Regions from separate parts of the Mesorhizobium sp. M0761 genome, predicted to be linked through region 2. Evidence: predicted binding sites of a transcription regulator. Region 2 holds the regulator's gene; each other region holds the start of a gene.

The links. Region 2 encodes LexA, which represses DNA repair genes until DNA is damaged. Its sites were predicted from a motif close to TGTTCNNNNTGTGTTCNG; they were not measured.
Region 1: a site for LexA is predicted at 8,111-8,128, ahead of recA (recombinase RecA). Genes of this name have one in related genera too.
Region 3: a site for LexA is predicted at 4,267-4,284, ahead of NKI32_RS03495 (DNA recombination protein RmuC). Genes of this name have one in related genera too.

What each region holds. Positions count from the first base shown of each region.
Region 1 is NZ_JAMYPF010000004.1:210,378-220,428, forward strand. It holds gene sufB (Fe-S cluster assembly protein SufB) at 1-358, shown strand, start outside; gene sufC (Fe-S cluster assembly ATPase SufC) at 386-1,141, shown strand; gene sufD (Fe-S cluster assembly protein SufD) at 1,182-2,450, shown strand; gene NKI32_RS08680 (cysteine desulfurase) at 2,588-3,829, shown strand; gene NKI32_RS08685 (SUF system Fe-S cluster assembly protein) at 3,851-4,237, shown strand; gene sufA (Fe-S cluster assembly scaffold SufA) at 4,343-4,723, shown strand; gene NKI32_RS08695 (GFA family protein) at 4,867-5,364, opposite strand; gene NKI32_RS08700 (TfoX/Sxy family protein) at 5,448-5,771, shown strand; gene NKI32_RS08705 (pseudouridine-5'-phosphate glycosidase) at 5,972-6,889, opposite strand; gene NKI32_RS08710 (carbohydrate kinase family protein) at 6,960-7,904, opposite strand; gene recA (recombinase RecA) at 8,187-9,290, shown strand; gene alaS (alanine--tRNA ligase) at 9,564-10,051, shown strand, end outside.
Region 2 is NZ_JAMYPF010000018.1:17,335-27,385, forward strand. It holds gene NKI32_RS24425 (ComEC/Rec2 family competence protein) at 1-681, shown strand, start outside; gene lexA (transcriptional repressor LexA) at 675-1,457, opposite strand; gene NKI32_RS24435 (GntR family transcriptional regulator) at 1,663-2,427, opposite strand; gene kynU (kynureninase) at 2,595-3,842, shown strand; gene kynA (tryptophan 2,3-dioxygenase) at 3,949-4,785, opposite strand; gene NKI32_RS24450 (AMP-binding protein) at 4,782-6,407, opposite strand; gene NKI32_RS24455 (hormone-sensitive lipase) at 6,574-7,401, shown strand; gene NKI32_RS24460 (molybdopterin molybdotransferase MoeA) at 7,448-8,653, opposite strand; gene moaC (cyclic pyranopterin monophosphate synthase MoaC) at 8,653-9,135, opposite strand; gene trpC (indole-3-glycerol phosphate synthase TrpC) at 9,138-9,950, opposite strand; gene trpD (anthranilate phosphoribosyltransferase) at 9,954-10,051, opposite strand, start outside.
Region 3 is NZ_JAMYPF010000002.1:128,737-138,787, reverse strand. It holds gene dapE (succinyl-diaminopimelate desuccinylase) at 1-852, shown strand, start outside; gene NKI32_RS03520 (transporter) at 855-1,460, shown strand; gene truA (tRNA pseudouridine(38-40) synthase TruA) at 1,457-2,212, opposite strand; gene NKI32_RS03510 (GNAT family N-acetyltransferase) at 2,224-2,730, opposite strand; gene fmt (methionyl-tRNA formyltransferase) at 2,727-3,677, opposite strand; gene def (peptide deformylase) at 3,683-4,213, opposite strand; gene NKI32_RS03495 (DNA recombination protein RmuC) at 4,317-5,570, shown strand; gene NKI32_RS03490 (class I SAM-dependent methyltransferase) at 5,672-6,478, opposite strand; gene NKI32_RS03485 (GFA family protein) at 6,560-6,964, opposite strand; gene NKI32_RS03480 (cation diffusion facilitator family transporter) at 7,042-7,995, opposite strand; gene NKI32_RS03475 (transglutaminase-like domain-containing protein) at 8,111-8,920, opposite strand; gene NKI32_RS03470 (hypothetical protein) at 9,135-9,260, shown strand; gene sugE (quaternary ammonium compound efflux SMR transporter SugE) at 9,474-9,788, shown strand; gene NKI32_RS03460 (DUF6481 family protein) at 9,874-10,051, opposite strand, start outside.

The DNA.
Region 1 (10,051 bases), on a different contig from region 2:
TGCCGCCGGCTTCTCGCAGAACACCTATCGCGGCCAGGTCTCGGCGCACCGCAAGGCGACCAACGCCCGCAACTTCACCAATTGCGATAGTCTCCTGATCGGCGACCAGTGCGGCGCGCACACCGTGCCCTACATGGAAGCCAAGAACTCGACGGCGCAGTTCGAGCATGAGGCGACGACGTCAAAGATTTCCGAGGACCAGAAGTTCTACGTCATGCAGCGCGGCATCCCGGAAGAGGAGGCGATCGCGCTGATCGTCAACGGCTTCGTCAAGGATGTCATCCAGCAGCTGCCGATGGAGTTCGCGGTCGAAGCGCAGAAGCTTATCGGCATCAGCCTTGAGGGCTCGGTCGGCTGACCGGACAATATATCCAGGAAAGAAAAAATGCTTGAGATCAAGAACCTGCATGCCCGCATCGTCGATGACCGCACCGAGATCATCCGCGGCCTGAACCTGACGGTCAAAAACGGCGAGGTCGCTGCCATCATGGGTCCGAACGGCTCGGGCAAATCGACGCTGTCCTACATCCTCGCCGGCCGTGAGGACTATGAGGTCACCGAAGGCGACATCCTCTATAACGGCCAGTCGATCCTCGAAATGGACCCGGCCGAGCGCGCCACCGCGGGCATCTTCCTCGCCTTCCAGTATCCGATGGAGATACCGGGTGTCGCGACCATGGAATTCCTGAAGGTGGCGATGAACGAGCAGCGCAAGGCGCGCGGCGAGGAGCCGCTGAAGATTCCGGAATTTTTGAAGCGGGTGAAAGAGGCGGCAGCCTCGCTCTCGATGGAGATGGCGATGCTGAAGCGGCCGCTCAATGTCGGCTTTTCCGGCGGCGAGAAGAAGCGCGCCGAGATCCTGCAGATGAAGCTGCTGGAGCCAAAACTTTGCGTGCTCGACGAGACCGATTCCGGCCTCGACATCGACGCGCTGAAGATCGTCTCTGACGGCGTCAACGCGCTGCGTTCGCCCGACCGTGCCATCATCGTCATCACCCACTACCAGCGCCTGCTCGAGCACATCGTGCCCGATAGCGTGCACGTCCTATACAAGGGCCAGGTGATCAAGTCCGGCGACAAGTCGCTGGCGCTCGATCTCGAAGCCAATGGCTATGCCGGCGTGATCGGCGAAGCCGCGTGAGATGCCAGGTCATTTTGTACCAAAAGACAGGGCCAAGCTTATGAACATGCATTCGACACCCCAGCGCACCCAGGCTGAAACGGCGTTGATCGACGCTTTCGGCGAGCGGCTGTCGCTGCTGCCGGGCGACGGTGCGGTGATGCTGAAGCGCGACGACGCCATCGAGGCGATCAAGCGCGGCCTGCCGACGCGGCGCATCGAATCCTGGCATTACACTGACCTGCGCCGGCTGTTGACCGCGGTGCCGGCATTCGATCCGACGGCCGCCGCCAAAACGCTAACGCCCATCGTCGAAGGTTCCGCCGTGCTGGCGGTTCTGAACGGCGTCTCGAGTGCGAAATTCCCCGCGATCGAGGGCGTGACGATCCAGCGCCTGTCGGAAAAGCTGACCGACGGCTCGATTGCACCCGGCCTCGACCCCTATGGCAGCGATGACGCCATCGGCACGCTGAACACTGCTTTCGTCGCCGACGGCTATTTCGTCGACATCGCCGATGGCGCAGCACTGGAAAAGCCGATCGAATTGCAGAACCTGCAAGCCGGCGGACAGACCCATGTGCGCTTTCCCGTGCGTGTCGGCGCCGGCGCCAAGGCTGCGATCGTCGAGCGTCAGGCGGGCGAGGGCGCGGCTCTGGCCAGCTCCGTCAGCCAGCTGGTGTTGGGCGAGGGCGCCGAGGTGACCTGGCTGATCGTCCAGGAACAGCCGGAAACGGCCACCCATCTGGCGCAGTTCAAGGCGCATCTCGGCAAGAATTCGAAGCTGACGCTGTTTTTCATGAATGCCGGCGGCAAGCTTGTGCGCCAGGAGATCGTGGTGAAGACCACGGGCGAAGGCGCCGACTTCAAACTGCGCGGCATCAACCTGCTCGCCGGCGACACCCACACCGACGTGACCATGGTGCTCGACCATGCCGTGCCGCACACGACCTCGACGGAAGTGATCCGCAACGTGGTGACCGGCAAGGCGCGGGGCGTCTTCCAGGGCCGCATCAACGTCCACCAATACGCGCAAAAAACCAACGCCAAGATGGCCTGCAACACGCTGCTGCTGTCGGACGATGGCGAGTTCTCGACCAAGCCTGAGCTGGAGATCTTCGCCGACGACGTCATCTGCGGCCATGGCGCGACCGTTACCGAGATCGACCACAACCATCTGTTCTACCTGATGGCGCGCGGCATCGACGAGAAGAGCGCCCGCGGCTTGCTGGTGAAGGCGTTCGTGGCCGAAGTGATCGAGGAACTGGACGACGAAACCATCGTCGAGGCCCTGGAAACAAGGCTGGACGACTGGTTCGTGGCGCACGGGTAAACGCCTCTTTCCCTTCTCCCCTTGTGGGGTCCGAAGGACGGGCGAGGCAAGTGACTCGCCCCGGGCGGTGGCCGAGCGAAGCTCGGTCGGATGAGGGGTGCGTGACGAAGTGAGGCGGTGCCTCAAGAGAGCTTGTAATGGACCAGAAGATCGAAACAACCCCATACGACGTCGAGGCGATCCGCCGCGACTTCCCGATCCTGTCGCGCGAAGTCTACGGCAAACCGCTGGTCTATCTCGACAATGGCGCCTCGGCGCAGAAGCCGCAGGTGGTGCTGGATACGATCCAGCACGCCTATTCCCAGGAATACGCCAACGTGCATCGCGGCCTGCATTTCCTGTCGAATGCCGCAACCGACGCTTATGAGAAGGCACGCGAGACGGTGCGCCGTTTCCTCAATGCGCCAAGCACCGACAACATCGTCTTCACCTCGAACACGACCGCGGCGATCAACACCGTGGCTTACGGCTATGGCATGCCCAATATCGGCGCGGGCGACGAGATCGTGCTGTCGATCATGGAGCACCACTCCAACATCGTGCCGTGGCATTTCATCCGGGAACGGCAGGGCGCCAAGCTGGTCTGGGTGCCGGTCGACGATCTCGGCATCTTCCACATCGAGGAATTCGAAAAGCGCCTGACCGACAAGACCAAGCTCGTCGCCATCACGCATATGTCGAACGCGCTGGGCACGGTAACCCCGATCAAGGAGATCGTGCGCATCGCGCATTCGCGTGGAATTCCCGTACTTGTCGACGGCAGCCAGAGCGCCGTGCACATGCCGATCGACGTCCAGGACCTCGATTGCGATTTCTTCGTCTTCACCGGCCACAAGGTCTACGGGCCCTCCGGCATCGGCGTGCTCTACGGCAAGAAGGACATTCTGCAGGGCATGCGCCCCTTCATGGGCGGCGGCGAAATGATCGAGGAGGTGACTGAAGACATCGTCACCTACAACGAGCCGCCGCACCGCTTCGAGGCCGGCACGCCGCCGATCGTGCAGGCGATTGGCCTGGGTGCAGCATTGGAATACATGGAAAAGGTTGGCCGCGAGCGCATTGCCGCCCATGAGGCCGATCTCAAGACCTATGCGCATGAACGGCTGCGCGCCATCAACTCGCTGCGCATCTTCGGCGACGCGCCGGACAAGGGCGCCATCATTTCTTTCGAATTGCAGGGCATTCATGCCCATGACGTGTCGATGGTGATAGACAGGCAGGGTGTTGCCGTCCGCGCGGGCACCCATTGCGCCCAGCCGCTGTTGAAACGCTTTGGCGTAACCTCCACATGCAGGGCATCGTTCGGCATGTATAATACCAGGGCCGAAGTCGACGCTTTGGCCGATGCGCTGGAAAAAGCGCGCAAGTTCTTCGGGTGACAGGTTCTTTGGATGACGACCATGGATGATGCGAGCCACACCACCGCGCCGGAAGCAGCCATCAATCCGCTGGTTTCCGCCTCGGCCATTCCCGCCGACGAGCTGGCGCGGCTGACCGACGACATCGTCTCGGCGCTGAAGACCGTCTATGACCCGGAAATCCCGGCCGACATCTATGAGCTCGGCCTCATCTACAAGATCGACATCGAGGACAACCGCGCGGTCAAGATCGACATGACGCTGACCGCGCCCGGCTGTCCGGTGGCCGGCGAAATGCCCGGCTGGGTGGAAAACGCCGTCGGCGCCGTCGAAGGCGTCTCCGGCGTCGAGGTCAACATGACCTTCGACCCGCCCTGGTCGCCCGACCGCATGTCGGAAGAGGCGCAGGTGGCGGTGGGCTGGTACTAGGTTGACTGAGGTTGGTGCACTTGCACCAGTGGTAAAACTTCACCATTTTAGGTGAGGAATCATTCGGCAGGCCTTGAACCTGCATGGAATGGAAGAGGAAAAAGAATGGGACGCTTCGCCGTCATCACGATGACCGAAAAGGCCGCCGACCGGGTGCGCGAGATCGTCGCCACGCGCGACAATGCGCATGGCATTCGCCTCGGCATCAAGAAGGGCGGCTGCGCCGGCATGGAATACACGGTCGACCTGGTGACCGAGCCCAATACCAAGGACGACCATATCGAACGCGACGGCGCGCATGTCTATGTCGCGCCCGAGGCTGCCCTTTTCCTGTTCGGCACCGAGATGGATTTCGAGCAGACCACGCTGCGCACCGGCTTCACCTTCCACAACCCGAACCAGAGTTCGGCCTGCGGCTGCGGCGAATCCGTCGAACTGAAGCCCGCCGACCTGAAGGCGCTGGCTGAGGCGCGCGCTTCGGCCTGATCTTCCTTCTCCCCGTTCACGGGGAGGTGAGGAAATGGTCCGCGCAGCGGGCGAAAAGCCAATTGCTTGGCTTTTCGAATGACGAACGGCCCGAAGGGCCGGATGAGGGGCAGCGCTGACTATCGGAAGTCGCGCTCCGAGCCTCACTTCACCCACATCTTCGTCCGTTTATGCCAGTCGGCGATGGATTCCTCGGGATAGACGTCGAACGCATTGTCCTTCTTGCCGATCACCGGCTCGACCCAACTCGCCTTGTATTTCAACATCAGATGCACCTTCTCCGGCGGCTTCGGCAACTCGCTGTCGATTGCCGAGGCGAAGGGGTGGACCAGGTCCGGCCATGTCGGATCGTAGAGCCAGAGCGCCGAACCGCACTTCTTGCAGAAATTGCGCTCGCCCGTCGAAATCTCACACTTTGGATGCTCGTCGTCCGCGATCTCGGCCTGGTAGACGCCGAGATTGCGCTTGCCCTTGATTTTCAGCGTCTTGTAATCGGCGCCGAGATTGATGGCGAAGCCGCCGCCGCCCTGCTGCTTGCGGCAGATCGAGCAGTAGCACAGCATGAACGGCACCGGCGTGTTGCTCTCCACCTCGAAATGGACGGCATCGCAGCGGCAGGATCCCTTGAGCAGCAGCGGCATGACAAAACTCCGACGGATGACTCTCAACTTGCCAGCATGGTTTTTGATTGCAGCCGTGGCAAGCCCGGTGACATGATTGCGGCATGGACAATGAACGCATCGAAGAGCTGTTCGAAGGCCTCGGCCCGGTCAGTATCCGAAAACTGTTCGGCGGCAAGGGTATCTATTTCGACGGCGTCATCGTCGCCATCGTGCTGCGCGGCGAATTGCTGCTCAAGGCTGACGAGCAAAGCGCGTCCGACTTCGAAGCCGCCGGCTGCAAGCAATGGACCTATACCGGCACCCGCCACGGCAAGCTGGTTGCGATGCCGTACTGGAGCATTCCCGACAACGCGCTTGATGATCCTGACGAGATGAGGGTGTGGGCGCGCCGGGCGTATGAGGCGGGACGCCGGGCGGGGAAGTGAACCGGGACCGCCGCGTTTCTTCCCACCCCCCTCTGTCCTGCCGGACATCTCCCCCGCAAGGGGGAGATCAGTTGTCACATTGGCCTTCGCCAATCACCAACGTTGAAAATGGGAGCCTGCGGCTAAGCTGTTAATCTCCCTCCTTGCGGGGGAGATGGCCGGCAGGCCAGGGGGGTGCTGTCCCGCCGACGTAGGCGATCCTACAGCGCCTTCGCAATCCTCGCCGCCAACCGCGCATTGTTCTCGACCAGCGCGATGTTGGTCTTCAAGCTCCGGCCGCCGGTCAGTTCGAGGATTTTGCCCAACAGGAACGGCGTCACCGCCTTTCCGGTCACATTCTGCACTTCCGCCGCCTTCTGCGCGGCCTCGATATAGCCGGCCATCTCGTCGGCCGGGATTTCATCGTCCTGCGGCACCGGGTTGGCGATCAGCATGCCGCCGACCAGGCCAAGTGCCGCCCTGGTCTTGTAGAAATGCGCGATCTCTTCCGGTCTGTGCAGGGTCAGCGGCGCGCGGAACGGCGAATGCCGCGACCAGAAGGCCGGCACCGTCTCGCAGCCATGGCCAATCACCGGCACGCCGCGCGTCTCCAGCACTTCCAGCGTCTTTTCGATGTCGAGGATCGCCTTGGCGCCGGCCGAGACGACGATGACCGGCGTGCGCGCCAACTCGTCGAGATCGGCCGAGATGTCGAAGCTCTTTTCCGCGCCCTTGTGGACGCCGCCAATGCCGCCGGTGGCGAACACCTTTATCCCGACCATGTCAGCGGCGATCATGGTGGCGGCGACCGTGGTGCCGCCGGTGCGGCCTTGCGCCACCGCAAAGCCGAGATCGGCGCGCGACAGCTTCATGGCGTCGCCGGTCATCGCCAGCGACTCGCGCTCGCCGTCGGACAGCCCGATCTTGATGCGGCCGGCAACCACGGCGATCGTCGCCGGCACCGCGCCATTGTCGAGGATGATCTTTTCGACATTGGCGGCCATGGCGCCATTGTCGGGGTAAGGCATGCCATGGGTGATGATGGTGCTTTCCAGCGCCACGACGGGGCGGCCAGCGGCGAGCGCCTCGGCCACGGGCGCGTGGATGTCGATGAAGGGGCGGGCGCTTTGCGGTGTCATGATGGTCTCCGATCCGGAGATCCGCGCGTCCGCTTGGACGTCGCGCTCCGGCAATGGCAATTGGCCGCCCTCATGCCATTTCCTGTGCGTCGGGCACAAGAGCCAGTGCCTCGGTGAAGGTCGCGGCCGTAAAGGCCGGAACCGCGTCGGCGCTTTCAATGGCCAGCGTGGCGGCGGCAACGCCCTCGCGCAATGCCCGGCGCAGGGGCAGGCCGCGCAGCAGAGCAGCGATGGTGGCGCCGGCCAGCGCGTCGCCGGCGCCGGTGACGTCGGCGACTTTTCTCGGCGCCGGCGGCAGGATAGAGAAGGCGCCGGCTTCGTCGAATCCCAGCACCGGGCCATCGCCCGCCGTCACCACGCCACTGGTGAGGCCGCTGCAGCGCAGTCCGTCGATGGTCTCGCGCTCGGTGGCATTGGCATCGACGCCGGCCAGCACCATGGCCTCGCGCCGGTTCATGAAGACCTGCGCGAGCTCCTTCAGCACCGGTATCATCCGCACCACCTTGGCCGGCGAAATGGCAATGGCGAACACCGGCTTGCCGGCGGCGAGCCCCACCAGCCGCTCCAGCGCCGTTGATGACAGATTGGCGTCGCAGAGCACCGCATCGGCCTCGGCGACCACCTCGCGCACCTTGGAGCGGCGGATCTGCTTGGGGAACGCCAAATCGTAGAGCGCCATATCGGCAAAGCCGGTGATCAGCTCACCGTCGCGATCGATCAGCGCCGTGTAGCTCGGCGTCGTGCGGTCGAGGAAAACCGCCGACAGGTCGGCAATGCCGGAGTCGGCGATGGCGCGCGCAACCGTCTCGGCCGAGGCATCGCCGCCGCGCACCGACAAAAGCGAGGCCGAGACGCCGCGCCGCACCAGGCTGCGCAGCGCGTTGAATACGCCGCCGCCGACATCCTCGCGCATCGTGCCGGGGTTGGACGCCGCGGGCACGTACGTGCCCGACACCTGGCCGCGGCGATCGATATGGGCGCCGCCCACCGCCAGTATCTTTGCTGATTTCACCATGCCGGCGATATGACCTTTGTTATTCGAGCCGCACAAGCGCTACGCTGTGCGGCGGAGCTTCGCAGGCAAGCCGGCGATTCGGCCGATCGAAACAGCCGGAGCGTCTGGCCCAATGGTGGATACATCCGGAAACGAAGGCGTGAGACAAAAAAAGAACAAATCCGGATAAAGATTGCTTTTCAGATATTTGACCCCTCTTGCCAAACGAGAACAAAAGTAGTACAAAATGGGCAGGGATTACGGATTGTCCGGCCTTCATTGACGACCAAGGGGTGATGTATCATGGCTCAGAATTCTTTGCGGCTTGTAGAGGACAAAGCGGTGGACAAATCAAAGGCTCTGGACGCGGCGCTGTCGCAAATCGAGCGCGCCTTCGGCAAGGGCTCGATCATGCGGCTTGGCGCCAACGAGCAGGTCGTCGAGATCGAAACCGTGCCGACCGGATCGCTGGGCCTCGACATCGCGCTTGGCGTCGGCGGCCTGCCGCGCGGCCGCATCGTCGAGATCTACGGGCCGGAAAGCTCGGGCAAGACGACACTGGCGCTGCACACAGTTGCCGAAGCCCAGAAGAAAGGCGGTATCTGCGCCTTCGTCGATGCCGAGCACGCACTCGATCCGGTCTATGCCCGCAAGCTCGGCGTCGATCTGGAAAACCTCTTGATCTCGCAGCCGGACACCGGCGAGCAGGCGCTAGAAATATGCGACACGCTGGTGCGTTCAGGCGCCATCGACGTGCTGGTCGTCGATTCGGTGGCGGCGCTGACGCCGCGCGCCGAAATCGAAGGCGAGATGGGCGATTCTCTGCCCGGTCTTCAGGCGCGTCTGATGAGCCAGGCGCTGCGCAAGCTGACCGCCTCGATCTCGCGCTCCAACACCATGGTCATCTTCATCAACCAGATCCGCATGAAGATCGGCGTCATGTTCGGTTCGCCCGAAACCACGACCGGCGGCAACGCGCTGAAATTCTACGCTTCGGTGCGCCTCGACATCCGCCGCATCGGCTCGGTCAAGGACCGCGACGAGGTCGTCGGCAACCAGACCCGCGTCAAGGTCGTCAAGAACAAGCTGGCGCCGCCCTTCAAGGTGGTCGAATTCGACATCATGTATGGCGAGGGCGTCTCCAAGACCGGCGAACTGGTCGATCTCGGCGTCAAGGCCGGCGTGGTCGAGAAGTCCGGCGCCTGGTTCTCCTACAATTCGCAGCGTCTCGGCCAAGGTCGCGAAAACGCCAAACTGTTCCTGCGCGACAATCCCGACACGGCGCGTGAGATCGAACTTGCGCTGCGGCAGAATGCCGGGCTGATCGCCGAGAAATTTCTTGAAAATGGCGGCCCCGAGCGCGGCGAAAGCGACGACGGCTTCGAGGAAGAATCCGGCGCCATGTAGGGCACGGCCAGAGTTCGGCCATAAAAATCCAGTCTATTATCCGATGATTAAGTAACCGAGTTCTTTAGTATTGCGTTTCAAACCGCCGGCCTTCGCGCCGGCGGTTTTCGTTTTTGGGCAGCGTGAAGCCGGCTTGGCAGTTGCCGGGATGGCCCAATTCCGTGTTTCTGGACAGGGTGGGGCGTGCCCGCTAAAAGGCCAAGTCAATCTTCTAAAAAGCAGAGACCAGTGTCCGCCGGCCGTGCCGGCGGTTTTCGCGAAAAGGCAGCAGTCATGAGTGGCGTGAACGAGATCCGGTCGACATTCCTCGACTATTTCCGCAAGGAGGGCCACGAGGTCGTGGCCTCGAGCCCGCTGGTGCCGCGCAACGACCCGACGCTGATGTTCACCAATGCCGGCATGGTGCAGTTCAAGAACGTCTTTACCGGCCTGGAGAAGCGGTCCTATTCGCGCGCCACCACCGCGCAGAAAAGCGTCCGCGCCGGCGGCAAGCACAACGACCTCGACAATGTCGGCTACACCGCGCGCCACCTGACTTTTTTCGAAATGCTCGGCAATTTCTCCTTCGGCGACTATTTCAAGGAGCGCGCCATCGAATTGGCCTGGAACCTGATTACCAAGGAGTTCGGCCTGAACAAGGACAAGCTGCTGGTCACCGTCTATCACACCGATGACGAGGCGGCCGGCTTCTGGAAGAAGATCGCCGGTTTCTCCGACGACCGCATCATCCGCATCCCGACCTCCGACAATTTCTGGGCTAT
Region 2 (10,051 bases):
GTGGCGGTCGCCCTCGTCATCGCCACCATGGCCACCACCTGGCTCAGGTTGGCGGCCGTGCCTTTCGCGCTGGCCGGCCTGTTGACGGTGCCGCAGGTGCTTACGCCCGACGTGCTCATATCCGAGGATGCGCATCTGGTGGCCATGCCGATCGGTGGCGGCGAACTCGCCCTCAACCGCGAACGCTCCAACGAATTCACCACGGACAATTGGAAACGGGCGCTGCGGGCCGAAACCATTATCCCACCTGAGATTTTCGAGTCAACAGATACGCGGTTCGATCTCGATCCGCTCGATCTGCCGCCCGGCTCGCCCTTCTATTGCACCGGCGATCTCTGTATCGCCCGGCACCCTTCCGGAGCCATTGTAGCGCTTGCGAAAGACCGCAAGACGGCGCGGCCGGCCTGTGCCTTCGCGAGCCTGATCGTCATCGATGACGCCACCGCCTACAATCCGTGCCGCGACCCGCTGGTGCTGGTCGTGACGAAGAAACAGCTGGCCCGCGACGGCAGCGCCGCCGTCTTCTTCGATCCGCAATCGGCAGCTGCAGCGCCAACCATCCGCTTCGCCGTCGACAAGCCGTATCGCCCCTGGCACGAGCAACGCCGCTTCTCCCGCGAAGCGCGCGGCCTGCCGCCTTACAACCAGCGTGAAAAGTACAAACCCAAGCCGGCTCAGTAGCGCCGGATCAATCCGACAAGCTTGCCCTGCACCTTCACCCTGTCCGGTCCAAAAATGCGGGTCTCGTAGGCCGGGTTGGCGGCTTCCAGGGCGATCGAGGCGCCCTTGCGGCGGAAGCGTTTCAGGGTCGCTTCCTCATCGTCGACCAACGCCACCACGATCTCGCCGGGGCTGGCTGTGTCGGCATTGCGGATGATGACCGTGTCGCCATCGAAAATGCCGGCCTCGATCATCGAATCGCCCTTGACCTCGAGCGCGTAGTGTTCACCGCCCATGATCATGTCGGGCGGCACCGAGATCGAATGGGTCTGATGCTGGATGGCGTCGATCGGCACACCGGCAGCAATGCGTCCCATCACCGGGATCGACACCGCCGAAACGGCGTCGTCATTGCCGGCCGACATCGAACGCGACGGCGAGCCCGGCTTGATCTGGCGACCGATACCGCCTTGGCCCATCGCGCCTTGTCCTTGGCCGCCTTGCCCTTGGCCGGTTTGACCAAGACTGCCCTGAATGACGCTCGGCGAAAACTTCCTCGCCGCATTGAGGCCTGGTGCGATCGAGTCGGGCAGCCGCAGCACTTCCAGCGCGCGCGCCCGGTTCGGCAGCCGGCGAATGAAACCGCGCTCCTCAAGCGCCGTGATCAGGCGGTGGATGCCGGACTTGGAGGCGAGGTCAAGCGCTTCCTTCATCTCATCGAAGGACGGCGGGATTCCGCTCTCCTTCAGGCGTTCATGGATGAACATCAGAAGCTCATGTTGTTTGCGCGTCAGCATCGCGGCCCCCAGGGGTTCTGAAACCAGAATCAGAAAAAACAAACCCAGAACAAACACTATCTGTTCCAGTTGTGTTCCGCAACCTTTTAAAGTTTAATGAATGTGTTGACGTTTTGTTCAGCGTGACGTTCGGCACCGCGAGCGGCGCTCGTAGTCGTTGGCCGGCAACGGGGTGAAACGAAGACAAAGTGCCCTGCGTCGTCGGCTACGATCGCCGCTTCCTTTTCGGACGGGGCTGCGCAGCATCCGCGCCGGGTTCACTCTGGGCATAGACCTGCAGCGTGTAGCCGATGTGAGCGGTCATCAGAGTTTTCGCACGTTCGACGTCGCGATCGAGGGCCGCTTCCATCAGGGCGGTATGGTGTTCGATCGCCACGGCGTCGCGCAGGGCCGCCACGGCCTTCCGGTGGCCATCCGTGCGGCCGGCGGCGGCGCGCAGCGTCGGGGCCAGACCCAGAAAGCGGTGATGGCGATGCAATTGGTCGGAAATCGTCGCATTGAAGCGCAGCAGCCAGCTGGATGTCGCGGCACTGAGCAGCGCCGCATGGAAGGCATCGTGTTTTTCGTACCACGCGTCGACCGCATCATCCGATGGATCGTCGAGAACAGACCCGCACCGTGAGAGACGATAGTGGGCGGCAACGACCGCGTCTTCCCACTCACGATCGCCCTCCTCGATCGATTCCACCAGCAGGGGCAGTTCGACCACCAGCCGCGCACGCGCCAAATCCTCGAGCTCCGCCCGAGAGACGGGAGCGACCGCAAACCCGCGGTTGCTGATGGCGGTCACAAGCCGTTCCGCCTCCAGCCGCGACAGCGCCTCGCGCAACGGCGTCCAGCCGATGCCGTAGGTGTTGCGCAGCGTGCTCAGCTTCAACGGCGCGGCAGGCGCCAGCCGGGTCGCAAGAATATCGCGCCTGAGCAGGCGATAGGCCGCTTCCGTCTTCGAGGTCTGCTCGTCATCCAGCATCGTGATCCATCAGACATAAACGCTCGGCGGATCATTATATATCAAAGCCTTTCAATGGGTGAATTATATATAATGTTTGACAGTTCAAGGGCGACCACTCAAGATCGCCGGCATGTTTGGGCGGCAGGCTCCGCCGCGCGCGTTTGTCCATGGAGGGGCGCCGGATCATGAGCACGACACCCGATCTCGCTACAATCGAAGCAATGGATGCCGCCGATCCGCTGCGCTCCATGCGCGAACGCTTTGTCTTGCCGCAAGGCGTGATTTATCTCGACGGCAATTCCCTGGGCGCCGCGTCAGCGGTCGTCTTCAGCGAACTGCAGCAGGCCGCCACGCAGGAATGGGCGCACGACCTCATTCGCGCCTGGAACACCGCCGGCTGGTTCAACATGCCGGTGGAACTCGGAGATCAGCTCGGGCGACTGATCGGCGCGGCTGATGGGCAGACGGTGGTCTGCGACACAACCTCGATCAACATCTACAAGCTGCTGCACGCAGCGCTCGGCATGCGGCCGGATCGGTCGGTCATCGTTGCCGAGGGCGACAGTTTCCCGACCGACCTCTACATGGCCGAAGGCGTCGCCTCGACCCGGCCGGGAACGCGGCTGCGGCTGGAGGGCGTCGACGCGGCCGCAATCGAGGAGCTGATCGACGACAGCGTTGCCGTCATCCTGGTCAACCACGTCAACTACAAATCCGGCCAGTTGCGCGACATGGCGGCGCTGACGCGCAAGGCACATGACGCCGGCGCGCTGATCATCTGGGATCTCTGCCACACGGCCGGCGCCTTGCCGGTCGAACTTGACCGTGCCAATGCCGATTTCGCCGTCGGCTGCACCTACAAATACCTCAATGGCGGCCCGGGCTCGCCAGCCTTCATCTACGCGGCCGAGCGCCACCATGACGATGCCCACCAGCCGCTCAGCGGCTGGTGGGGCCATGCGCGGCCCTTTGCCTTCGAGCAGGGCTTTGCCGTCGGCAGCGGCATTCGCCGCTTCCTGTGCGGAACGCAGCCGGTGCTGTCGATGCGGGCGCTCAAGGGCGCGCTCGATATCTGGAACGACGTCGATATGGCGGCGGTGCGCAGAAAAAGCATCGCGCTGACCGACCTGTTTATCCAGCTCGTCGAAGCCAGATGCGGCGCCTACGGGCTTGAACTGGAAAGTCCTCGCGACGGCAGCCAGCGCGGCAGCCAGGTGTCGTTCCTCCATCCGCATGGCTATCAGGTGATGCGCGCGCTGATCGAGCGCGGCGTGATCGGCGATTTCCGGGCGCCGTCGACCATCCGTTTCGGCTTCACGCCGCTCTATGTCGGATATGGCGATGTCTGGCAGGCGGTCGAAGTCCTGGAGGATATTCTGCGCACCGGCGCCTGGCAGGACGCCCGCTTCGCGGTGAAGACCGCGGTCACCTGAGGAACTAGAGCAATTTCAGGAAAAGTGTGAAGCGGTTTTCCGTCCGCAATTGCGTCAAATCAAAGAGCTAGAGCATTTCGCCGTTTACGTTAAACGGTGAAATGCTCTAGAGCCGGGTGCGGACCGTCCAGAGCTCCGGAAACAGCACAACCTCCAGCATCTTCTTCAGATAGGAGGCGCCTGAGGTGCCGCCCGTGCCGCGCTTCAAGCCGATGATGCGCTCGACCGTGGTGACGTGGTTGAAGCGCCAGCGGCGGAAGTAATCCTCGAAGTCGACCAGCTTCTCGGCCAGTTCGTAGAGCATCCAGTAGCGCTGCGGGTCGCGGTAGACGGTTTGCCAGGCAGCCAGCACGTCTTCGTTCTCGACGCGCGTCTCGCGCCAGTCCGTGCGCCCGGCATCGGCGCCGATGTCGAAGCCATTGCGCGCCAAAAGCAGAAGCGCCTCGTCGTACAGCGACGGCGTGGCCAGGATCGCTTCCAGCCTGTCCGTAAGATCGGGCCGGTGCTTGTGCGGCCCGAGCATGGCTAGGTTGCGGTTGCCGGCCATGAACTCGATAGCGCGGTACTGCCACGACTGGAAGCCCGAGGATTGGCCGAGCGCGTCGCGAAACTCGGTGTATTCGCTTGGCGTCATCGTGCGCAGCACGTCCCAGGCATTGTTGAGCTGCTCGAAGATGCGCGCGACGCGAGACAGCATCTTGAAGCTCGGTTCGAGGCGGTCGGCGCGGATAGAGCGGATCGCGGCGCCGATCTCGTGCAAAGCGAGCTTCATCCACAATTCCGATGTCTGATGCTGGATGATGAACAGCATCTCGTCATGGGCCGAAGACAGCGGCGCCTGCGCATCGAGCACCTTGTCCAGCTGCAGATAGTCGCTGTAGGACATCCGCTCCTTGAACGACATCTGCGCGCCATCGGACGCCGGATCGTGCGGCTTAATCAATTGATCTTCTCCGCGCGCAACCGGAAGCGCTGGATCTTGCCGGTCTGGGTTTTGGGCAAGGCGTCGATGAACTTCACCGAACGCGGATATTTGTAGGGCGCGATCGTTGCCTTGACGTGGTCCTGCAGGCGTTTGACGGTCAATGCGTCCGGCGAAACGCCTTGCACAAGCACGATATGCGCCTCGACGATCTGGCCGCGTTCGCCGTCCTCGGCGCCGGTCACCGCGCATTCGGCGACGTCGGGATGCGAGAGCAGCGCCGCTTCGACCTCGGGGCCGGCGATGTTGTAGCCGGCGCTGACGATCATGTCGTCGGAACGCGCGGCGAAGTGGAAGAAGCCATCCTCGTCCTGCGTGAACGTATCGCCGGTGAGATTCCAGCCGTCGCGGACATAGTCCTTTTGCCTGGCATCGGCCATGTAGCGGCAGCCGGTCGGGCCGCGCACCGCCAGCCGGCCAGTAGAGCCGCGCGGCAACTCCCGCATCTCGTCATCGACGATGCGTGCCTGATAGCCGCCGACGGGTTTGCCGGTGGAGGCCGGCTTCATGTCGTCGAAGCGGTTGGAGATGAAGATATGCAGCATCTCGGTGGCGCCGATCCCATCGAGGATCGGCTTGCCGGTCTTCTCAGTCCATTCCTCGAAGACAGGCGCCGGCAGCGTCTCGCCCGCCGAAACCGCGACGCGCAGCGAGGACAAGTCAGCGCCTTGATCCATGGCCTTGAGCATGGCCCGATAGGCGGTTGGAGCGGTGAAGGAAATGGTCGCTTTGTAGGTCTCGATGATGTGGATCATGTTGGGTGGCGTCGCCTGTTCCAGCAGCGTCGCCGCGGCGCCGAAGCGCAGCGGGAAGATGGCGAGCCCGCCAAGACCGAAGGTAAAGGCAAGGGGCGGGGAGCCGACGAAGATGTCGTCGGGCGTCACCTCCAGGATTTCGCGGGCATAGGCGTCGGCGACGATCAGCAGGTCGCGGTGGAAATGCATCGTCGCCTTCGGCACGCCGGTGGTGCCGGAGGTGAAGCCGAGCAGCGCGACATCGTCGCGGCCGGTGTTGACGGCAGTGAAGGTGACCGGCTTGTCGAGGGCGGCTCGGTCGAGTTCCGCGTCATGGTTGGCCGTGCCGTCGAAGCCAATGACCTGCTTGAGATACGCATTGCCCTTGGCGCAGGCGGTCATCTCGTCCATCAGCCTCGTATCGCAAAGTGCGACCGTGATTTCCGCCTTGTCGACGATCTTGGCGAGTTCGCCGGCACGCAACATCGGCATGGTGTTGACGACCACCGCGCCCACCTTGGTGGCGGCCAGCCAGCAGGCGACCATGGCCGGATTGTTGGCCGAGCGGATCAGCACCCGGTTGCCCGGCTTGACACCGTAATTCTCGACCAACGCATGGGCGAGCCTGTTGGTCCAGTCGGACAGTTCCTTGTAGGTGCGGCGGCGGCCATTGCCGATCAGCGCGGTGTGGTCGCCGAAGCCTTTTTCGACCAGCCTGTCGGTCAATTCGACGCCGGCATTTATGTGGTCGGGATAGTCGAAGCCGTCGAGCAAAAACTCCGGCCATTGCTCCGGCGGCGGCAGGTTGTCACGCGTGAATGTGTCGATATGCGCTGATGGCCCAAGCATTTTCGGCTGCCCCTGTCTGCCTCGCGCCCATGGCTGAACAAGGCGCAGGATCGCACCAGTCGAAATTTGTTTCAAGCCTAAAATGTTTTTAGGTCGCAGCATTGACGCCGCCCTGTTCGGCGGCCATTCCTGTCGACTGAACTGAAGCCATCCGGGAGGGATGCAGATGCTCGAACATCGTGTTGCCGATTGGGACAATGCCTACGCCAACGGCGACAACATTGCCGGCAGCAATCGCTGGCCGGCCGCGTGGGACACACCGGCACAGGCTTTTCGCGACACAATGTCGGCGTCCGGTCGGGCCAAGCTCGACATCTCCTATGGCGACAGTCCACGCAACAGGCTCGATCTGTTCCTTCCCGATGTCATGCCCAAAGGGCTCGTCGTCTTCATCCATGGCGGTTACTGGAAGGCGTTCGACAACAAGCCATGGTCGCATCTGGCCAACGGCGCGGTTGCCAATGGCTTTGCCGTGGCAATGCCGACTTACACGCTTTGTCCCGACATACGCATTTCCGGCATCGTCAGGGAAATCGCGGCGGCGATCGGCAAGGCGGCGACGATGGTCGGCGGGCCGGTGATCCTGACCGGGCATTCCGCCGGCGGCCATCTCGCCTCCAGGATGGTGACGACAACGACGCCTCTGGCCGCCGATGTGGCCGGCCGCATACGCAATGTCGTCTCGATCTCCGGGGTTCATGATCTGCGGCCGATCATGCGGACGGGGATGAACGCGACACTGGCCATCGATGAAGCGGAAGCACTGGCCGAAAGCCCGGTTCTGCTGCGCCCCATGCAGGGCGCGCGCATCACCTGCTGGGCCGGCGGCGGCGAGCGGGCGGAGTTCCTGCGCCAGAATGCGCTGCTTGCCAACATCTGGATCGGCCTCGGCGCCACGACCAGCACAGTGGTCGAGCCGGACCGGCATCATTTCAGCATCGTCGACGGGCTTGCCGATCCGACACATCCGCTGACGCGGACATTGCTGGCGTAGTAACAAACAGTTTATCTGTTAGATTTAAAGGCTTAAATGCGCGACCTCAGCGCAACATCAGAACGCTGCAAGCAGCGCCTGCTTCTGCCGCCGGAGCGAAGGGCTCGCGCACGATCAGGCCGTTGGCGTCGGCCAGCATTCTCAGCATCGAGGAATCCTGGATGCCGAACGGCGTCGCCACCAATGCGCCGGCTTCTTCCCGGACCACGGCGCGCACATAGTCTTGCCTTAGATCATTGGCCGGCATCGCGGCGCCAAGCTGAGCCTGGCGGATGTCCTGCCGGTGGGGACGGCCGCCGAGCTGCGCCAATAACGGCTTCAGGAACAATTGCGAGCAGACCAGGCTCGCCACCGGATTGCCGGGCAGGCCGATGCACCTGATATCGCCCAGCCGCCCGAACATCAGCGGCTTGCCCGGGCGCATGGCGAGCTTCCAGAAGTCGAGGTTCATGCCTTCGCCGGTCAGCACGTCATGGACGAGATCATGGTCGCCGACCGAGGCGCCGCCGAGCGTGACGATGACGTCGGCTTTCGCATCGACCGCCTTTTTCACCAGCGCCGCGATCGTTTCCTTGCGATCGGCCGCTATACCGAGATCGAGCGCGCGAGCGCCGACCGACTGCGCCACAGCAGCGACGCCATAGGCGTTGGACGAGATGATCTGGGCGGGGCCAGGTTCGCTGCCCGGTGGCAGCAATTCGTCGCCGGTGGCGATGATGGCGACCAGCGGCCGTTGCACCACGTTCAACCGGGGATGATTGGCCGACGCCGCCAGCGACAATGCAGCCGGATCGAGCACGCGGCCTTTCTCCAGCAGCACGTCGCCTTGGGCAAAATCCAGTCCAAGGCGGCGGATGTTGCGGTTCTTCGCCGTCGGTTCGGTGACCTCGATCCGGCCACCGCCGAGATCGCGAACATTTTCCTGGATGACGATGGTGTCTGCGCCTTCAGGCAGCGGCGCGCCGGTGAAGATGCGCACGGCTTCCGCCTTGCCGACAGCGCCGTCAAAGCCGCGCCCTGCAGGCGCCGTGCCGATCACCGAAAGCCTCGCGGGGAGGGTCGCCACATCCTGCGCCCGTGCGGCATAGCCGTCCATGGCAGATGCATTGAAAGGCGGCTGGGTACGCAGCGCCACGACCGGCTCCGCCAGCACCCGGCCGGCCGCATCCGCCAGCGCGACGCTTTCACCGGGCAACGCCACAGCGCCGTCGAGGAGGCGTTGAAGCGCCTCGGCGACCGGAACCAGCGCCATTACGAACCCGCCCTGTAGTCGCCGGACTTGCCGCCGGTCTTTTCCACCAGCCTGATGCCGGAAATCACCATGGCACGGTCGACCGCCTTGGCCATGTCGTAGATGGTCAGGCACGCCACCGACGCCGCGGTCAGCGCCTCCATCTCGACCCCGGTCTTGCCGGTGACGCGGGCAAGCGCGGTGACCCTGAGGCCGGGCAGCGTGGTGTCCGGTTCGATGTCGACCGACACCTTGGTCAAAAGCAGCGGATGGCAGAGCGGGATCAGCTCATGCGTCTTCTTGGCCGCCATGATGCCGGCAATGCGCGCGGTACCCAGCACATCGCCCTTCTTGGCGTCGCCGTCGAGGATCATCTTCAGGGTTTCGGCCCGCATCGACACAAAGCCCTCGGCGACCGCCGTGCGCGTCGTCTCCGCCTTGTCGCCGACATCGACCATGTTGGCCTCGCCCTTGGCGCCGAGATGGGTGAGGGCGGCTGCCATTGTCAGGCTACCTCTGCCTTCGCCTTGCCTGTCAAAAGCAGCCGCGTTGCCGCAGCGACATCCTCTTGCCGCATCAGGCTCTCGCCGACGAGGAAGGTGCTGATGCCGGTCTTTTGCATCCTGAAGCAATCGTCGTGGGTGAAAATGCCGCTCTCGCTGACCAGCAATCGGCCGCCCGGCACCATCGACGCCAGCCGTTCCGAGGTTTCGAGGCTGGTCTCGAATGTTCTGAGATTGCGGTTGTTGATGCCGATCAGCTGCGACGACAGTTTTACCGCGCGCTGCGTCTCGGCCTCGTCATGCACCTCGATCAGCGCATCCATGCCGAGTTCGAATGCGGTCGCTTCCAATTCGCTGGCCAAGGCATCATCGACGCTGGCCATGATGATCAGGATGGCATCAGCGCCCCAGGCGCGAGCCTCGTAAACCTGGTAAGGGTCGAACAGGAAATCCTTGCGCAGCGCGGGCAGGGCGACGGCGTTGCGCGCATTGGTGAGAAATTCCGGCGCGCCCTGGAAGGATGGCGCATCGGTCAGCACCGAAAGACAGGCGGCACCGCCTTTCTCATAGGCCTGCGCCAGTGCGGGCGGGTCGAAATCGGCACGGATCAAGCCTTTGGAAGGGCTAGCCTTTTTGATCTCGGCGATCAGGCCGAAGCTGCCCGATCTGCGCTTCGCCTCAAGCGCCCTCAGAAAGCCACGCGGTGCGTCGGCATCCTTGGCTCGCGCCTTGATCTCGGCCAACGGTATCCGCGCCTTCGCCGCCGCGATCTCGTCGCGTTTGTAGGCCTCGATCTTGCGCAGAATGTCAGCCACGGCTCATCCGTTCGAAATCTCGACCAGCCTGTCGAGCACGCCCAGCGCCCGGCCGCTGTCGATGGCCTGTGTGGCCGCGGCCATGCCGTCGGCAAGCGTCG
Region 3 (10,051 bases), on a different contig from region 2:
TGTTTCATCGCCGCCGTGGCGCGCCATGTCGAGAAAAAGGGTGGTCCGAAAGGCTCGGTCTCGCTGCTGATTACCGGCGACGAGGAGGGGCCGGCGATCAACGGGACGACAAAACTGCTCGACTGGGCGGCGGCCAAGGGCGAGAGATGGGACGCCGCGATCGTTGGCGAGCCGACCAATCCGGACACGCTCGGCGACATGATCAAGATCGGCCGGCGTGGCTCGATGTCGGGCAGTGTCACGGTCAACGGCCGCCAGGGCCATGTCGCCTATCCATTGCTCGCCGACAATCCGGTGCGCGGCCTGATCAGCCTGGTCGACGCCTTGCTGTCGCCCGTCTTCGACAAGGGCACGAAGGATTTTCAGCCGACCAATCTGGAAGTGACCTCGATCGATGTCGGCAACCCGGCGACCAATGTTATTCCGGCCAAGGCGACAGCCACCTTCAACATCCGCTTCAACGACACATGGACTGCCGAGACGGTGCAGGCCGAGATCCATAACCGCCTCGACCAGGCGGCGAAGCGCAAGAAATACCGGACCGGCAAGACGCCGGTCGACTACGAGCTGATCTGGCGCGACCGGCCGAGCCATGTCTTCCTGACGCGCGACGACAAGCTGATCGAGACGCTGCGCGGCTCGATCAAGGCGACGGTCGGCAAGGAGCCGGCGCTGTCCACCTCGGGCGGAACCTCGGATGCGCGTTTCATCAAGGACTATTGCCCGGTGGTCGAGTTCGGCCTGGTCGGCAAGACCATGCACATGGTCGACGAGCGCGTCGCACTGGCCGACCTCGAGACGCTGACCCAAATCTACCAGCGCTTCATCGATGACTGGTTCGAGCAGGGCTGATCATGCTTTCGGTTGACGAGACCTCTTCATCGCTTAACGGCGCCTGGCGGCTGATGCTCGGAAAGGCCGACGGCTTGCGGCTGCTCGACCTTTCGGCGGACGGCTTCTGGAATTCCTTCTTCGCCATCGTCGTCGCCGCGCCGGCGATGATCGTCGGCTGGGTCGGCACGGCCAACGAGATCGGCGATCCCAATGCGTTCGCCGGTCGGCTGGGCATGTTGGTTCGCCTGGCGACCGTCGACCTCGGCTCGTGGCTGCTGCCCCTGGTTGTGCTTGCCCTGGTCGCATCGCGCGCCGGCATCGGCGACCGCTTCGTCCACTATGTCGTCGCGAGCAACTGGGCGTCGGCGATCACCGCCTGGATGCTGCTGCCTTCAGCGTTGATCAGGCTTTTCCTGCCGTCCGGCAACCCGGTTGCCGAATTGGTGTGGCTGGTTCTGGTGGTGCTGTCGCTGGTACTCACCTGTCGGATGACCAACGCCGCGATCGGCAAGGGCGCGGCTGTCGGCAGCGCCGTGTTCGCAGGCATGTTGGTGGTGTCTCTGGCCGTCTTGTTCGGCCTAGTGGCGCTGCTCGGCATCACGGTGCCGACCGCCGCTCCGGCCTAGAACTTTTCCGGATAGTCTACACCGACGAGAAAAAGCCCGTCGGGCGGCGCCACCTGGCCGCAGGCGGCGCGGTCTTGCGCCGCGAGCGCTGCCTTGAGGTCGGCGGCGGTCCAGCCGCCGTCGCCGACGCGTTTCAGCGAACCGACCATGGAGCGCACCTGGTTGTGCAGGAAAGAGCGCGCCGAGGCCCTGACTTCGATCAGGTCGCCCTGGCGGCTTACATCGAGCCGCTCCAGCGTCCGCACCGGACTGTTGGCCTGGCATTGCGTCGAGCGGAAGGTGGTAAAGTCATGTCGGCCGAGCAGGACTTTCGCCGCTTCGTGCATGGCGTCCGCATCGAGCCGCTTCGGCACCCACCAGACCTTGCCCTTTTCCATCGCTGCAGGCGCGCGCCGGTTGAGGATGCGGTAGAGATAGTGCCGTCCGGTGGCCGAGAAACGGGCGTCGAACTCATTGGGGACAACCGTCGCCTGCAGGATGGCGATGCGCGCGCCTGCCGCCTGCAGGTGCGCGTTGACGGCGTCGCGCACCTTGTCGTTTGGCCATGCCTTGGCGAGGTCGACATGCGCCACCTGGGCGGTCGCATGCACCCCGGCGTCGGTGCGGCCGGCGGCGCGTATCCGCACCGCCTCACCGCAGAATTTCTCGATCGCCTGCTCTATCGCCTGCTGCACCGAAGGCTGATCCGCCTGGTGTTGCCAGCCGGCGAAGAGGCTGCCGTCATATTCGATATCGAGACGAAAACGCGGCATACACCCTTCGTTCAGGCGGCGAGTGCGGTAAAGGCCTGGGCGTAGACCAGTTTGCCTTTTTCGGGTGCGTCACCCCAGGCCAGCGCCTGCAGCGCTTCGCCCTGATATTCGCTCTCGAACTTTTCGGCCCGCGCATGATTGTAGCCGAAGCGGCCGTAATAGGCCGGATCGCCCAACACAACGGCGAGCGTCTCGCCGCCATCCCTGAGGCGGATATGCGCCTCGCGGATCAGCGCACCGCCAATGCCCGAGCCGTGGAACGAAGGTTCCACCGCCAACGGCGCCAGCGCCACGGCTGCGAACTGCTTGCCGCCGTTCTGGACGAACAGCCTGGAAAACAGGATGTGGCCGACCACCTGGCCGTCTTCTTCCGCCACCAGTTCGACAACGGCGTCGCCGCCGGTGACCAGAGCGTCGACCAGCCCGGCCTCCGCCTGCTGGCCGAATGCGTGTTCCTCGACCAGACGTATGGCCTCGCGGTCCCGCGGCGTCGCGCCGCGTATCGACATCATGCTCATGAGAACTTCATTCCTTTTTCGATCTTGGCCCCGCGCAGAAACTCCTTCGCGGCAGCAGGCTTTCCGCCCGCCCGTTGAACTTCGACCAGCCTGACCGCGCCCGACCCGCAGGCGACCGTCAGCCGGTCATCGAGAATTCCTCCCGACTCGCCCATGCTTTCAAAAAGCGTACCTTCAGAAAGCGTCGAGCGAAGCAGTTTCAGCCGTTCCGTGCGGCCGCCGATGTCGGCCTCGCACCAGGCGCCGGGGAATGGCGACAGCCCGCGAATGTGATTGTGGACCTCCGCAGCCGGGCGCGTCCAGTCCACACGTGTCTCCGACTTATCGATTTTCCTGGCGTAGGTCACCCCGTCAGCCGCCTGCAAAGTCGATGCCAGGGTATTTGTCTCCAATCGGGACAGCGCTTCCACCATCAGCGTGGCAGCAATATTCATCAAGCGGTCGTGCAGATCGCCGGCCGTCATATCGGGCTCTATGGCGCATTTTTCAACCAGTGCCACCGGACCGGTGTCCAGGCCCTCTTCCATGCGCATCACCATCATGCCGGTCTCGACGTCGCCGGCCATAATGGCGCGCTGGATGGGAGCTGCACCACGCCAACGCGGCAAAAGCGAGGCGTGGCCGTTGAGGCAGCCGAGGCGCGGAGCCTCCAGAATAGCCTTCGGCAACAGCAAACCATACGCGACGACGACCGCGACATCGGCACGCAACGCCTGGAAAGCAGCTTGCTCGGCCTCGCCCTTCAGCGACAGCGGCGTGCGCACTTCGATGCCCAGCCGCTCAGCCTCGCGCTGCACCGGCGACGGTGTCAGCTCCAGCCCGCGGCGGCCCGCGGCGCGCGGCGGCTGGGTGTAGACGGCTGCTATCTCGTGCCCGGCCTCGGCAATCGCGCGCAGCACCGGCACCGAAAACTCCGGCGTGCCCATGAAGATGACGCGAAGCGGCATCTTCCCTATCCCACCAGCTTGCCCGGCGCCTTGTCCTTGGCGAGCTTCTTGAACTTCTTGACCACCATGTCGCGCTTCAGCTTCGAGATGTGGTCGATGAACAGCACACCGTTGAGATGGTCGATCTCGTGCTGCAGGCAGGTCGCCATCAGGCCCTCGGCCTCGATCTCCTGCAGCTTGCCGTCGCGGTCGAGATATTTCACGCGCACCGAGGCGGGACGCTCGACCTCGGCGTAATAGTCCGGGATCGACAGGCAGCCTTCCTCGTAGACCGAGCGAGCGTCGGCGCTTTCGAGGATTTCGGGATTGATGAAGACATGCGGCGCCGGCGGCTCGTCTTCCTTGGCGAGGTCGATGACCAGCATGCGCAGCGGCTCGCCGATCTGGATTGCGGCCAAGCCGATGCCCGGCGCATCATACATCGTCGCCAGCATGTCGTCGGCCAGTTTGCGCAAAGGCGCGTCGACGCGTTCGACCGGTTTGGAAACCTGGCGCAGGATAGGATCGGGAAGGATGATGAGCGGCTTGATCGACATGGCGCCTCACCTAAAACGTCGCAGGAGAAGCGTCAACCGGTGCGAATCGGTCTCGTTCACGTTTTGATCTGTGCCAGGTCTGCGAATCGGCTATGCTGGCGGGATGAACGACCTGAGCACCATCCTTTCCGAACCCGTTGCCCGGCTTGGCGCTACGACGATCACGCTCGGCCATGCACTGGCCATCGGCGCGCTGGTGTTTCTCGGCCTGTTCCTGGCGCTTGTCGTGGCGCTGTGGCGATCGGCCAAGGCGCGCACCATCGCCGCGGCGGAAGCTGCCGACCACGCCCGCGACGCCGAGGCGCGGATGGCCGGCATTTTGCAAAGCCAGGCCGAGATGCAGGGCCGCATGGGCGCCATCGCCGACGTGTTCGGCGCAAGGCAGGCCGAACTCAACCAGTCGATCGGCCAGCGCCTCGACGCCATGACCGGCAGGCTCGGTCAAACCATGACCGAACAGACCAAATCGACGCATGAGAGCCTCGCCAAACTGCAGGAACGGCTGGCGGTCATCGACACCGCGCAAGGCAACATTCAGTCGCTGGCCGGCCAGGTCGTGCAATTGCAGGCGATCCTGTCCAACAAGCAGACGCGCGGCGCCTTCGGCCAGTCGCGCATGGAGGCGATCGTCGCCGACGGCCTTCCGATGGGCGCCTACGAGTTCCAGGCAACGCTGTCAAACGGCAGCCGTCCCGACTGCCTGGTCAGGATGCCGAACGGTGCGCCGCAGCTTGCCATCGACGCCAAGTTTCCGCTGGAAGCCTGGAACGCCATCCGCGCCGCCGATGGCGCCGAACAACAGAAGATCGCGGCCCAGGCTTTCCGCCGCGACATCGAAATTCACGTCCGCGATATCTCGGAAAAATACCTGATCCAGGGCGAGACGCAGGACACCGCCTTCATGTTCGTGCCGTCGGAATCGGTGTTCGCCGAAATCCACGAGAATTTTGACGCCGTGGTCCAGAAGGCGCACCGGGCGCGTGTCATCATCGTCTCGCCGTCGCTTTTGATGCTGTCGATCCAGGTCATCCAGGCCATCCTCAAGGACGCCCGCATGCGCGAACAGGCGCATCTGATCCAGGGCGAGGTGATCCGGCTGATGGAAGACGTCGCGCGCGTCGACGAACGCGTGCGCCGGTTGCAGACGCATTTTGGCCAGTCGGCCAAGGATATCGACGAGATACTGGTGTCGACGTCGAAGGTGACCAAGCGCGGCCAAAAGATCGAAGCGCTGGAGTTTGGCGAAAGCGAAGCCGAAGTGCGCGGTGGCGGACCCGCCAAGGACGAAGCCGGGGTGCGGGTGGCGGATTCCAAGACGGGGCAGCTCAGGCTGCGTGTCGTCGAAGGCGACGATTAAAGCGCGTCGCGCTGAACGGATTCATACGACGCGCTTTAAAAGTCTTTGTTTTGATGCATGTCGTTGTCCCAGAACCGCGGCACACTTCTGGGCGCCATGCATTAGACCGTAGCCACGATCACGTGCGCCTGGATCTTGGCCGCAACCTCGCCGCTGCCGTGTCTGGCTGCAATCACGGACGCGGCGTGATCGGTTGCGGCTTCCAGTTTTCCTCTAGCCTCGATTTCGTTGCGAAGCGGAGTTCCCTGGCAATAGGCAACCGCCGGAAGGCGCGGCGAGGAGGCACGGCTTTGTTCGGCCCTCGTGTCGATCACCACACGGGAGAAACCTGCGGCTTCCAACTCGCCGCGGATCAATGCAATGTCATTGTAGCCGTGCGGCGTGCGGGCGAGAAAGCGGGGCGGATCGTTCGGAAAAATCTCCGCAAGAGCATTCGTCACATCATTGGCGAATACATTCTCTTCGATGCGATCCCACACGTTGAACAGGAAATGGCCGCCGGTCTTCAGGACCCGCTTTGCTTCGCGATAGCCGGCGGCTCGGTCGGGAAAGAACATCGCGCCGAACTGACAGCAAACGAGATCGAAAGCCGCATCTTCGAACGGCAGCGCCAGAGCATCCGCCTGACGCCATTGTATACGACTGTCGGGAGCTTGTCGCGAGGCCGCGTAGTCGAGCATAGGCTGGTTGAGGTCGGTCACGACATAGCTTGCGCCGGGAGACAGTTTTGGAGCCAATGCGCGGGTGACAACGCCGGTGCCGGCGGCGACTTCCAGGACGGCGCCGGGCGACAAGGACGCTGCCCGTCGTGCCAAATCCGCGGCGAACGGCTCGAAGATCAGCGGCACCATGTAGCGGTCGTAGTTTTCCGGAATCGAGCCGGCAAACACTTTGTCCGTTTCCGACATTGCTATCCCCCGCCATCCGTTTGATGGCTAGCCTAGCACATTATTGGCTGGTTTGGGCCGCGTTTAACCGGGAGGCAGGTGCTACTGCGCCTCTACGATGCTTACGCCCTCGAATTCCGGAAGCCAGTGCAGGGCCGATCGGTGCCATTTCTGTTGGGTCGGAACGAGATCCTCGCGTTGCCGCGCGGTCCCCGCCCTGATCCCATAGACCTTCGGCCCGTCGCCAACCGACGTTGCGTAAAGATGCGAACCGCAGTCGCCGCAGAACGCCTGGGCACGCTTGGCGCCGCTCGATCCCGTCTTGATATAAACCTTCGGTGTTCCCTTGGTGATCCTATAATGATCCTCAGGCGCGGGAACAGTGACACGAAAGGCGGTACCGGTCAGTTGCTGGCAGTCGGTGCAATGACAGATAGAGGTCTTTTCCGGGTCGACGTCTGCTTCATAAGTTATGGCGCCGCAATGGCACCCACCATCGATTTTCATCGTTGATTCTCCGAAATCCGTCGGGTGATCTTAGCGGGACCAGGCGATGGCGCCAACGGTGGACTGCTGGTCCGGAACTAGTCCGACGCCGCCTCGACCTGCTTGCGCCGGTGCTCCCAGGTTCCGGTCGTCTGCGGCTTGACGAACAGTCTGGTGATCTCCGGCATTTCTTTTTTCAAGAGCGCCTCGATGCGCTCGACACAGGCTTCGATCTCAGGCGCCGTCAGATGGTCCTCGAATTCGATGCTCAGCCCAGCGACGATCTGTTGCGGGCCGAGATGGACGGTGAGAACGCCGTTGGCCCGCTGCACTGCCGGATCCTGCTGGGCGATGGTCAGCACCTTGGCCTGCACTTCCGGCGAGGCCGGCTCACCGATGAGCAATCCCTTGCTTTCGCGCGCCAGAAAGATGGCGGTGGCGCCGAGGATCATCGCGATGCCGATCGAGGCGACGCCGTCGAGTTCGGGCATGTCGAGGAGTTCGGCCGCCAATATGCCGGCGAAGGCGACGAACAGACCGAGCAGGGCGGCGCTGTCCTCGAACAGGATCGTGTAGACGCTCGGATCCTTGCTCGATTGCACGGCCTGCAGCCAGCCTTGCTTGCCCTTCTGCTGGCGGAACTCCTTCAGCGCCACGTACCAGGAGCTGCCCTCGAACAGCATTGAGAGGCCCAGCACGATGTAGTTGATTTTGGGATTGGCGACCGGCTCAGGCGCCATGATGTGGACGACGCCTTCATAGAAGGACACGCCGGCGCCGAGCGCGAATACGAGCAGGGCGACAATGAAGCTCCAGAAATACAGCTCGCGGCCATGGCCGAGCGGATGCGTGCGGTCCGGCGGGCGGGCGGCGCGGTGCATGCCGTAGAGCAGCAGCCCGCCATTGCCGGTATCCACCAGCGAGTGCACGCCTTCCGACAGCATCGCCGAGCTGCCGGTGAAGAAGGCGGCGACGAATTTGGTCACAGCAATAGCGAGATTACCGGCGAGCGCCGCGTAGATGACCGTCTTCGACCCGCCATGTGCTGCCATGCTGTCCCTCCAAGGAACCTGATGTAACGCCCCTGCCGCCGAGCTCCACAGGCATCACAACGCACGAATCGCCCGGTCGTTCAGGGTCTTGTAGGCAGCTTGCGGAAAGACGCCCCTATTCGATGATCTCGTCCGTCCACACCTTGAAACCAGCCAGCGTGCCCGGTCCGAAGATGTGGGTCAGCGGCACGTCGGCGGCGTCGCGACCCGACGCGATCAGGATGCGGCCGATGCGTGGCGAATTGTTGCGCGGGTCAAAGACATGCCAGCGGCCACCGAGATAGACCTCCATCCAGGCTGCGAAATCCATGCTCGCCCAAGGTTTGGGCAGGCCGATGTCGCTGATGTAGCCGGTGCAGTAGCGGGTCGGGATGTTTAGCGCACGGCAGAAGGTGACGGCGAGGTGGGCAAAGTCACGGCAGACGCCGCTTTGCTCGCGATAGGCTTCCGCCGCGGTGCGGGTCGGCCGCGCATTGCCGTAGCTGAAGACGATATGGTTGTGGACGAAGTCGCAGACCGCCTGGACGCGCGCAATGCCAAGCGGCGTATGCCCGAACAGCCGCCAGGCTTCGCTGGCCAGCAGATCGCTCTCGCAAAAGCGGCTCGGCAACAGGAAGAGCAATGTGTCCGACGGCAGATCGCGCACCTCGTGCTGCCAGGCCATCAGGTCGCCCATCTCGAACGTGCCGGGGTCGCGGACTACCGAATCGGTGCCGAAGGTGAAGCGACCGGGCGGGGCGACGAAACGGTTGCACCAATTGCCGAAACTGTCGCGGTAGCTCTGGATCGGCACCGGCGGGTTGGAGGTCAGGAAATCCGGGCGCTCGAGATCGGAGGCCCTGGAGTAGTGGACGTTGAGCATCGCGATCAGCGGCGTTTCCTGCGGAAAATCGAAACTCATCTCGCTGCCGATGCGGATTCGCATTGTCGTCCTGACCGCACTTCCTGATCATCGCCGGGCGAAGGCATGGCCGATGCTGCAGTGCGAAGGCAACCATGGCACGGACCGGAATGGTTTACGAGCAAATTAGAAAACCGGTTGAAAGCGGCCCGCCGGCGCCGGCGACGGACGCCCGCCCCCTTGCAGTCCGGCGTTTCTCTTGTTTCACTTGGCCTCCCAGCAACTGGAGGAACGAATCATGGCTAAAGGTGCGATGAAGGCGGGCAAGGAAGCTCGCAAGCCGAAAAAAGACGCCAAGAAGCCCGCCGCGGCTCCGGCGCTGAAGGCGCCGCCCGTGAAGGCGATGAGGCTCAAGGAAAAGTAAGCCCGCCTTAGGTCGTCAATATCTTGGGACGGTTGAGATCCGGGCAAACCGTTTCGGCGCAGATTTTGACGCCGGCGGCATGAACGATGCTGCCGGCGTTTTGTTGATCGGACCGGCGCAGCCGCTTATACCGAAGCGGCGAGGACGACCTCGCGCCTTTCTCAAAAGTCCGGCCGGGACGCCCCGCCATCCTCATGGAAGGAGTGCATCCCGATGTCGTGGATTTTTCTGTTCTTCGCTGGTCTGTTCGAAATCGGCTGGGCGATCGGCCTCAAATACACCGACGGCTTCTCGAAGCCGCTGCCGACGGTGCTCACTGTCGCCTCGATGATCATCAGCCTGGGGTTGCTCGGCCTGGCGCTCAAGACGCTGCCTGTCGGGACGGCCTATGCGGTGTGGACCGGCATCGGCACGGTCGGCACGGCGCTGCTTGGCATCTGGCTGCTGGGCGAGCCGGCGACGGCCATCCGGCTCGCCTGCATTGCGCTCATCGTCTGCGGCATTATGGGGCTGAAGCTCGCCGCCTGAGCAAAGCAACCAAGGAAATCGACGCACAAACACATTCAGGGCCGCTGGAAGGCGACCCTGATGTCCGATCGTTTCGATCGAAGCGTTAGCGGGCGGAGAAGCCCGGAGGCGTCCTGCCGGTACGCTGCTTGCGGGCCGCATAGCGTGCGTCGCGCTTGGCCTTGCGTTCGGCTTCGTCGGCCAGCAAACGGGCAATGCGCTCGTTTTCTTCGGCTTCCTTGATCTTCGCTTCAGCCTGCGCTGCCTCTTCGGCCGCAATACGC